One region of the Amycolatopsis sp. A1MSW2902 genome, then DNA from elsewhere that is predicted to be linked to it. Evidence: riboswitches for the same ligand, from Rfam matches in the RefSeq annotation. Region 1 holds a riboswitch; the other holds the start of a gene.
The links. Region 1 has a riboswitch for thiamine pyrophosphate ahead of DMP23_RS40835 (thiamine ABC transporter substrate-binding protein). Riboswitches for the same ligand answer to the same signal wherever they lie in the genome.

Region 1 (3,375 bases):
AGGTACGCCACCGGCAGCCCGGCGAGCACCGCGACCACGGTCGACGCCGCCGCGCTGGCCAGCGTGAACCCGGCGAGCCCCCACGTCTGCGGGTCGCCGAGCACGGTGTCGACGCCGCCCGCGGAGAACCCCCGGCCGACGATCGCCACGACCGGCCAGGCGAAGAACACCACCAGGAACGCGACCGGCAGCAGACCGAGCAGCGTGAGCCCGACAGTGCGCGCGGGGATCACGCGCCCATGAGCGAGCGCCATTCCCCGATCCACTTCTCCCGGCCAGCCTGCACCTTGTCCGCGGGCATCGTGGCCGGCGCCTGCGGCAGCGGAGCCGCGGTGGCCCAGCCCGCTGGCAGTTCGACGCCCTGGCGCGCCGGGTAGACGTACATGTTCGCCGCGACCGTCGTCTGGAACTGCTGCGACAAGAGGAAGTCGACGACCTTCTGCGCCTGCGGGATCTGCTTGCCGTTGGTGAGCACGCCCGCGTACTCGACCTGGCGGAAGCACGTGTCGAGCAGCGCCTTGGTGCGCGGTTTGCCGTCCTCGCCGAGTTCAGCGGCGGGTGACGAGGCGTAGGACACGACGATCGGCCGCGGGCCCTTGCCCGACGAGCCGGAGAAGTCCTTGGTGTAGGCCTCCTCCCAGCCGCTGACGGTCTTGAGGCCGTTGTCCTTCAGCTTCTGCCAGTAGCCCTGCCAGCCGTTCTCGCCGTACTTCGCGACCGTGCCGAGCAGGAAGGCCAGCCCCGGCGACGCGGTGGCCGGGCTCTCCGCGACGGTCAGGTCCTTGTACTTGGGGTCGGCGAGGTCGTCGTAGCTCTTCGGCTCCGGGAGGCCCTTGCTCGCGAAGTACGCCGGGTCGATGTTCACGCAGACGTCGCCGAGGTCGACCGCCGCCAGCCGGTGCTGCGGGTCGACGGAGTAGCGCTGCGGGCCGCGGTCGGCCTCCGGGCTGGTGTAGGGCTGGAAGACGCCCTCGCTGAGCGCGCGGGACGCGAAGGTGTTGTCGACGCCGTACGCGACGTCGCCGATGGGGTTGCCCTTCGTGAGCACGAGCTTGTTGGTGAGCGCGCCGGCGTCGCCGGACTTGAGGATCTTGAGCTTGATCCCGGACTGGCGCTGGAAGGCGTCGAGCACGTCCTGCGGGGCGGCGAACGAATCGTGCGTGACCAGCGTGACGGTCGGCGTCTGCTGGTCCTGGCTCGCGGACGACCCGCCCGAGTCGCCGCTGGACAGCGAGCAGGCGCTGGCGAGCATCGAGACCCCGGCGAGGCCTGCCACCGTGCGGACGGTCCGCGACATCATTCTTCCCCTCCTGCACTGCGCCGGATGAGGGAGAGCGATACGGCCTCCCTACGCCGGCATGATCCGGATCCAGGTGCGAACGGTCGCGGGTTGACGGCCCGCCTCTCAGTCCGGCGTACCGGACTCCCGTGGCAATGCCGCAGCGTAGCCGACACCATGGAGTGATGACGCAGCTATTGAACGACTCAGCGGTGGAGCAGGCCCTCGGCACCGTCCCGGAGTGGCAACGCGAGGACGCCGTCATCGTGCGGACGGTCGAACTCCCGTCCTTCCCGGCGGCGATCGAGGTGGTGGACCGGGTGGCCGAACTCGCCGAGGAAGCCGACCACCATCCGGACATCGACATCCGCTGGCGCACCCTGACCTTCCGCCTCAGCACCCACTACCTCGGCGGCCTGACCGAACGCGATTTCGCGCTGGCCCGCCAGATCGACGAGGTACTGGCGGCCCGCTGACCAGGTGTGATGTCGGCAACCCTGGCAACATGAACGGCCCCTTCGCGCGTCTTCCAGACAGACGCGACGGAAGGAGGCCTCATGGTCCAGGCACTCGTAGTGGGAATGGGTTCGTTCGGCCTGATGGTGGCCGCCGCGGGAGGCGTGCTGTGGCACACCGCGCGCAACCGACGTGACCTTGATCACAAGCGGTAACAGTGAGCTAGATCAAGGCGCTATCCCAGCGGAATCATCGGCACTCGCCCCGCTAGGACTCGCCATGAACAGCACATCCGCCCAGCTCACCGCCGCACAGCGCACGTGGGTCGCGGTGTTCTCGACCGCTGTCGTCCTCCTGTCGATGGTGGTGCTCGGCCTGCTCGGCTGAGCCCCGGCCGGTTCACGGCAGCGGGAACATCCGGATGAACCAGAACCTGGCGATTCCGATGAGCCCGAGCGCCACCGAAGCGCCCCAGACGGCGTAGAGAACGATCCGCACCGGGGCATCTTTGCCGGGTGATCGGGGCGAGTAGGACGTTCGCCGAAATTGCCCGGCGCGGGTCAGGCGGTCGAGACGATCCGGAACCGCTCCCGGTACTCGCTGGGCGTCGTGTTCAGCGTCCGCCGGAAAGACCGGTTCAAGGTCGACACCGTGCCGAACCCGCACGTCCCGGCGATCCGCGACAATGTCTCGTCGGTCGTCTCCAGGCGATGCCGCGCGGCCTCGACCCTGGCGTGCTCGACGTAGGCGGCAGGGGTCATCCCCAGCTCCGCCTTGAACACGCGCGTGATCTGGCGGTCCGTCACATGCGCGTGCACGGCGAGGTCGGACACGGTCAGCGGATCCGCGAGGTGGGCCGCGATGTACTGCCGCAACTCGTCGACCCGCCGGGTCGCGGACGCGGGCTCCAGCGACACGCTGAACTGGCTCTGCCCGCCTGGCCGGCGCAGGAACATCACCAGCTGACGAGCCACCCGCGAGGCTGATTCCGGCCCGAAATCGTCGGCTACCAGTGCCAGCGCGAGATCGAGGCAGGCGCTCAGCCCGGCGCCCGTCCACACGGACCCGTCGCGGATGAAGATCGGGTCCGCGTCGACCGTCACCTCGGGATGCTCCGCGGCCAGCTGCCGGGCCGTCGACCAGTGCGTAGTGGCGCGTTTGCCGTCGAGCAGCCCCGCCGCCGCCAGGATGTGCGCGCCGACGCAGACGGACGCCACCCGGCGCGTCCGCCCAGCCAGCCTGCGCACCTGCTCGACCACGGCCGGGTCGCATTGAGCGACGACCTCGCTTTTGCCGCCCGTCGTCACGGCGCCGGGCACGATCAACGTGTCGATCGCCTTTTTCCCCAGCTCAGCGAACGTCACGTCGGGCAAGACGCGCACTCCCGCCGAGGTGGTCACCGGGTCCAGCGTCTCGGCGGCGAGCACCACCTCGTAGCCCGTCGGACGGTCCATTTCCCGCTGCAGCAACGAAAACACCTCAGCGGGACCGGTCACGTCGAGCAGGTCGATCCGGTCGAACAAGACCACGACCACCAGTCTCTTCATTCGCGCCCCCATGTCGGTTTCTGCGCTTTGCATGTCATTGCCGACATCCGGAGCCGAGTCTAGCGTCGGTCGTGCGGAACGGAAACGAGAGGA
Region 2 (3,375 bases), 610 kb from region 1:
CCGCCGTGCGGCAGCCTGCGGTGTTCGGCAGCAGCTCGATGTCCAAGCGCCGCAACAGCTCCAGTACGCCCGAGCCGCCTTCGGCGTCGGCTCGGCGCATCGCCACGGTGGTGAGCTGGGTGCCCGACGCGACGAGCGCTCGTTCCAGCACTTCGAGATTCGCCGCGCCACCGGTGCCAATGATCAGTCGCGACGACAGCTTGTGTTCGCCGATGATCAGGTCGTCCATGCTCAACCTCCTTGAACCGCGGTCAGCACTTCGAGCTGCGCGCCCTTCGGCACGACCGCTTCTTCCCATTCGCCACGCCGCACGACCTCGCCGTTGACCGCGACGGCCACACCCCGGCGTTCCGCTCCCAGCGCGTCGAGGACCGCGGAAACGGTGCTGTCGTCGGGGAATTCCCGCCATTCGCCGTTGACCTTGATCTCCATCAGACTCGCTCCTTCTCGACCAGACGGGAGGGCGTCGCCGCGGCGACCTCCGGCGGCGGGGCTTCGCCGGCCAGCCACGCGACCACGGCGTCCGCAGTCGCGGGCGCCATCAGCAAACCGTTGCGGTGATGTCCTGTCGCCGCGTACACGCCTTCGCTCACTTCGCCGATGTAGGGCAGAGCGTCGCGGCTCGCGGCGCGCAGTCCGGCGGCGACTTCCACCAGTTCGTACTCCGTGATGCCGGGCAGAATACGTTCCGCGCCTTCCAGCAACTCGCGTACGCCGCGCGCGGTGACAGCCTGATCGAAACCGGCTTCGTACTGCGTCGCGCCAAGGACCAGTTCGCCGTCTTCTCGCGGTACCAGATAGATCGGCCGCCCTTCGACCATCGCGCGCACCGTGTACGGCGGAGGCGGCAGACAGCCACGACGCGGACGCAGTCGCAAAATCTCGCCCTTCAGCGGGCGTACGGCGTGCTCCAGCAACGGATGCAGCTGTCCGGTCCACGCCCCCGCGGCGAGGATCACCGGGCCGGACACGTCGGAAAGGCTCTCGAGCCGCTCGCGCCGGAACTCGACCCCACGCTTCGTAGCCGCTTCGCTCAGCGCTGTGAGCAGTTTCCGGTTGTCCACGGCTAAATCACCCGGTACGTGCAGGCCGCTGCGCACCGCACCGACGCCCGGCGCGAGCCGCTTCGCCTCGCGACCGGTGAGCGTCTCGACGTCGCGGCCGAGCGAACGCAGGTACCCGGCGAGGATGTCGAGGTGCCCGGCATCGGCGCTGTCGAACCCGACGACGATCGTGCCGTGCTCGGCCAGCCCGGGATCGGTGCCCTCGTCGGCGAGGTCGCGTGCGAAGCCTGGCCAGCGCCGCAGCGACGCTTCCCCCAGGCTGAGCACGGCTTCCTCGCCCGGCCACGCCTCGGTGACCGGTGCGAGCATCCCGCCGGCCAGCCAGGACGCCCCGCCGCGCGCGGGCTCCGGGTCGACGACCGTGACGCGCCATCCGCGAGCGGCCGCGCGCCAGGCGACGGACAGCCCGATGACGCCGCCGCCGACGACAGTGACGGTTGTGGTGCTGGTGTTCACAGTGGAATCACGCTCCCTGCGCCGGCATGACCCGGATCAGGTTCCACGGTCGGAGCGGCAGCTCCCTCTCAGCCCGTTGCCTCGGGCTCCCGTGCGGACTCCCACACCGTAGCGCGCGGGTAACGTCACCGCCATGCCTGCCTTGACCGGAGACCAAATTCGCACCCGGCTAGCCGACGCCCGGCTGTACCTGTGCACCGACGCCCGCACGTCCCGAGGCGACCTGGCCGAGTTCGCCGACGCAGCCTTGGCGGGTGGCGTGGACATCATCCAGCTGCGGGACAAGACCGGCGGCTCCCCGCTCGAGGCCAAGCAGGAGATCGCAGCACTGGAAGTCCTGGCAGAGGCCTGCGCCCGACACGGAGCGCTGCTCTCGGTGAACGACCGAGCGGACGTAGCGCTGGCCGTCGGCGCCGACGTCCTGCACCTGGGCCAAGACGACATCCCCGTCTCCCTGGCCCGACGAGTCCTGGGCGACGACGTAGTCATCGGCCGATCCACCCATTCGGAGGAGCAAGCCACAGCAGCCGCCACCGAGGCAGGAGTGAACTACTTCTGCACCGGCCCCTGCTGGCCCACCCCGACGAAGCCCGGCCGCTTCGCCCCCGGCCTGGACCTAGTCCGCTCAACCGCAGCGAGCAACACCGAACGCCCGTGGTTCGCCATCGGCGGCATCGACGAACCCCGCCTACCCGAAGTACTGGCCGCAGGCGCGACCCGCATCGTCGTCGTCCGAGCAATCACCGAGGCGGAAGACCCCAAAGCAGCCGCACAAACCCTACGAGCCCACCTGGGATAACCACGCCCGCCGACGCACCCAAGCCGGCCACCCAACCGCACCGGTGCACCCAACGAGCGAAACACCCAGCCCCTCTACCGCAGCCGATGCACCCGCTATCGAGGCACCCACACCTCCCCCGCACCCCGATACGAAGCTCCCCTGCGGTTCGGGGGTGCTTGTCAAGGCATCTTTCCCGCCTTGACAAGCACCCCCGAACCGTCAGCACAATCAAACTTCGGGGTGCCCCACGCAACCACCGTGCGCAATGTCGCCGCCAGGCGACGAGCTACTCCCCACCATTAGACGGAACCACAGGCGCAGTAGCCGTCTGACTACCACTAGGCGCCTGCGAACTACTAGACGGCTTAGACGAAGAAGTCGGTGCCTGACTCTCCCGCGTAGCCTGCGAAGACGGCGGCGCACTAGCCGTAGTAGTAGGCGTAGACGTCGAACCGTTAGACCGAGACTCCCCAGTCGGCGGCGCCTGCGGCTGAGTACTGGGCGTGTTGTCCGGATGATCATCCCGCTGCTGACTGGTCTCCGGCTGCCGAGGAATCAACCCAGTCGGCACATTCCCCTTAGTCGTCCAGTCAATCCCCACCAGCACCACCAACGCCACGACAAACGCGACCGCACTGGACGCGATGATCAACGGCCACCGCATCTTCCGCAGCTTCTCGCCCAGACCTTCGACCGCATCCGGCTCAGTGGGACGCAACCGGACCGTAGGCATGTTCGCCACGTCAGCGTCGACATGCACCGTCGCCGCGTCGCCGGAACCGGATTCCCGCACCGCCTCCACCGGCACCAGCGCGCCCCTGCTGCGCCGGGCAGCCGTCTCCATCGCCTTCCGCGCGGCATCGCGAGTGCGCTGCAAAGACCGCAGGTACAACTCGCCGCCGACGGTGCTGACCACACTGGCCACCCCGGCGCCGATGACTGTTCCCGCGACCCCCAGCGTCGAACCCAGCAACGCGGCGGTGACCGCCGCGAGCGCCGCGGCGAGCACCGAGGTCATGCGGAGTTTCTTCTTGTCCTCCGCGGTTTCCTTCTGCTCCTCGCTCATGATTCCGA

Region 2: it holds a riboswitch for thiamine pyrophosphate, as region 1 does, so the genes downstream of both, thiO (glycine oxidase ThiO) here and DMP23_RS40835 (thiamine ABC transporter substrate-binding protein) in region 1, are expected to answer to the same signal.

The regions. Positions count from the first base shown of each region.
Region 1 is NZ_QJPO01000001.1:8,710,189-8,713,563, reverse strand. It holds gene DMP23_RS40840 (ABC transporter permease) at 1-254, opposite strand, end outside; gene DMP23_RS40835 (thiamine ABC transporter substrate-binding protein) at 230-1,297, opposite strand; TPP riboswitch at 1,329-1,440, opposite strand; gene DMP23_RS40830 (4a-hydroxytetrahydrobiopterin dehydratase) at 1,465-1,755, shown strand; gene DMP23_RS40825 (GlxA family transcriptional regulator) at 2,296-3,282, opposite strand.
Region 2 is NZ_QJPO01000001.1:8,098,994-8,102,368, reverse strand. It holds gene DMP23_RS37905 (thiazole synthase) at 1-229, opposite strand, end outside; gene thiS (sulfur carrier protein ThiS) at 232-432, opposite strand; gene thiO (glycine oxidase ThiO) at 432-1,520, opposite strand; TPP riboswitch at 1,517-1,623, opposite strand; gene thiE (thiamine phosphate synthase) at 1,654-2,319, shown strand; gene DMP23_RS37885 (hypothetical protein) at 2,588-3,367, opposite strand.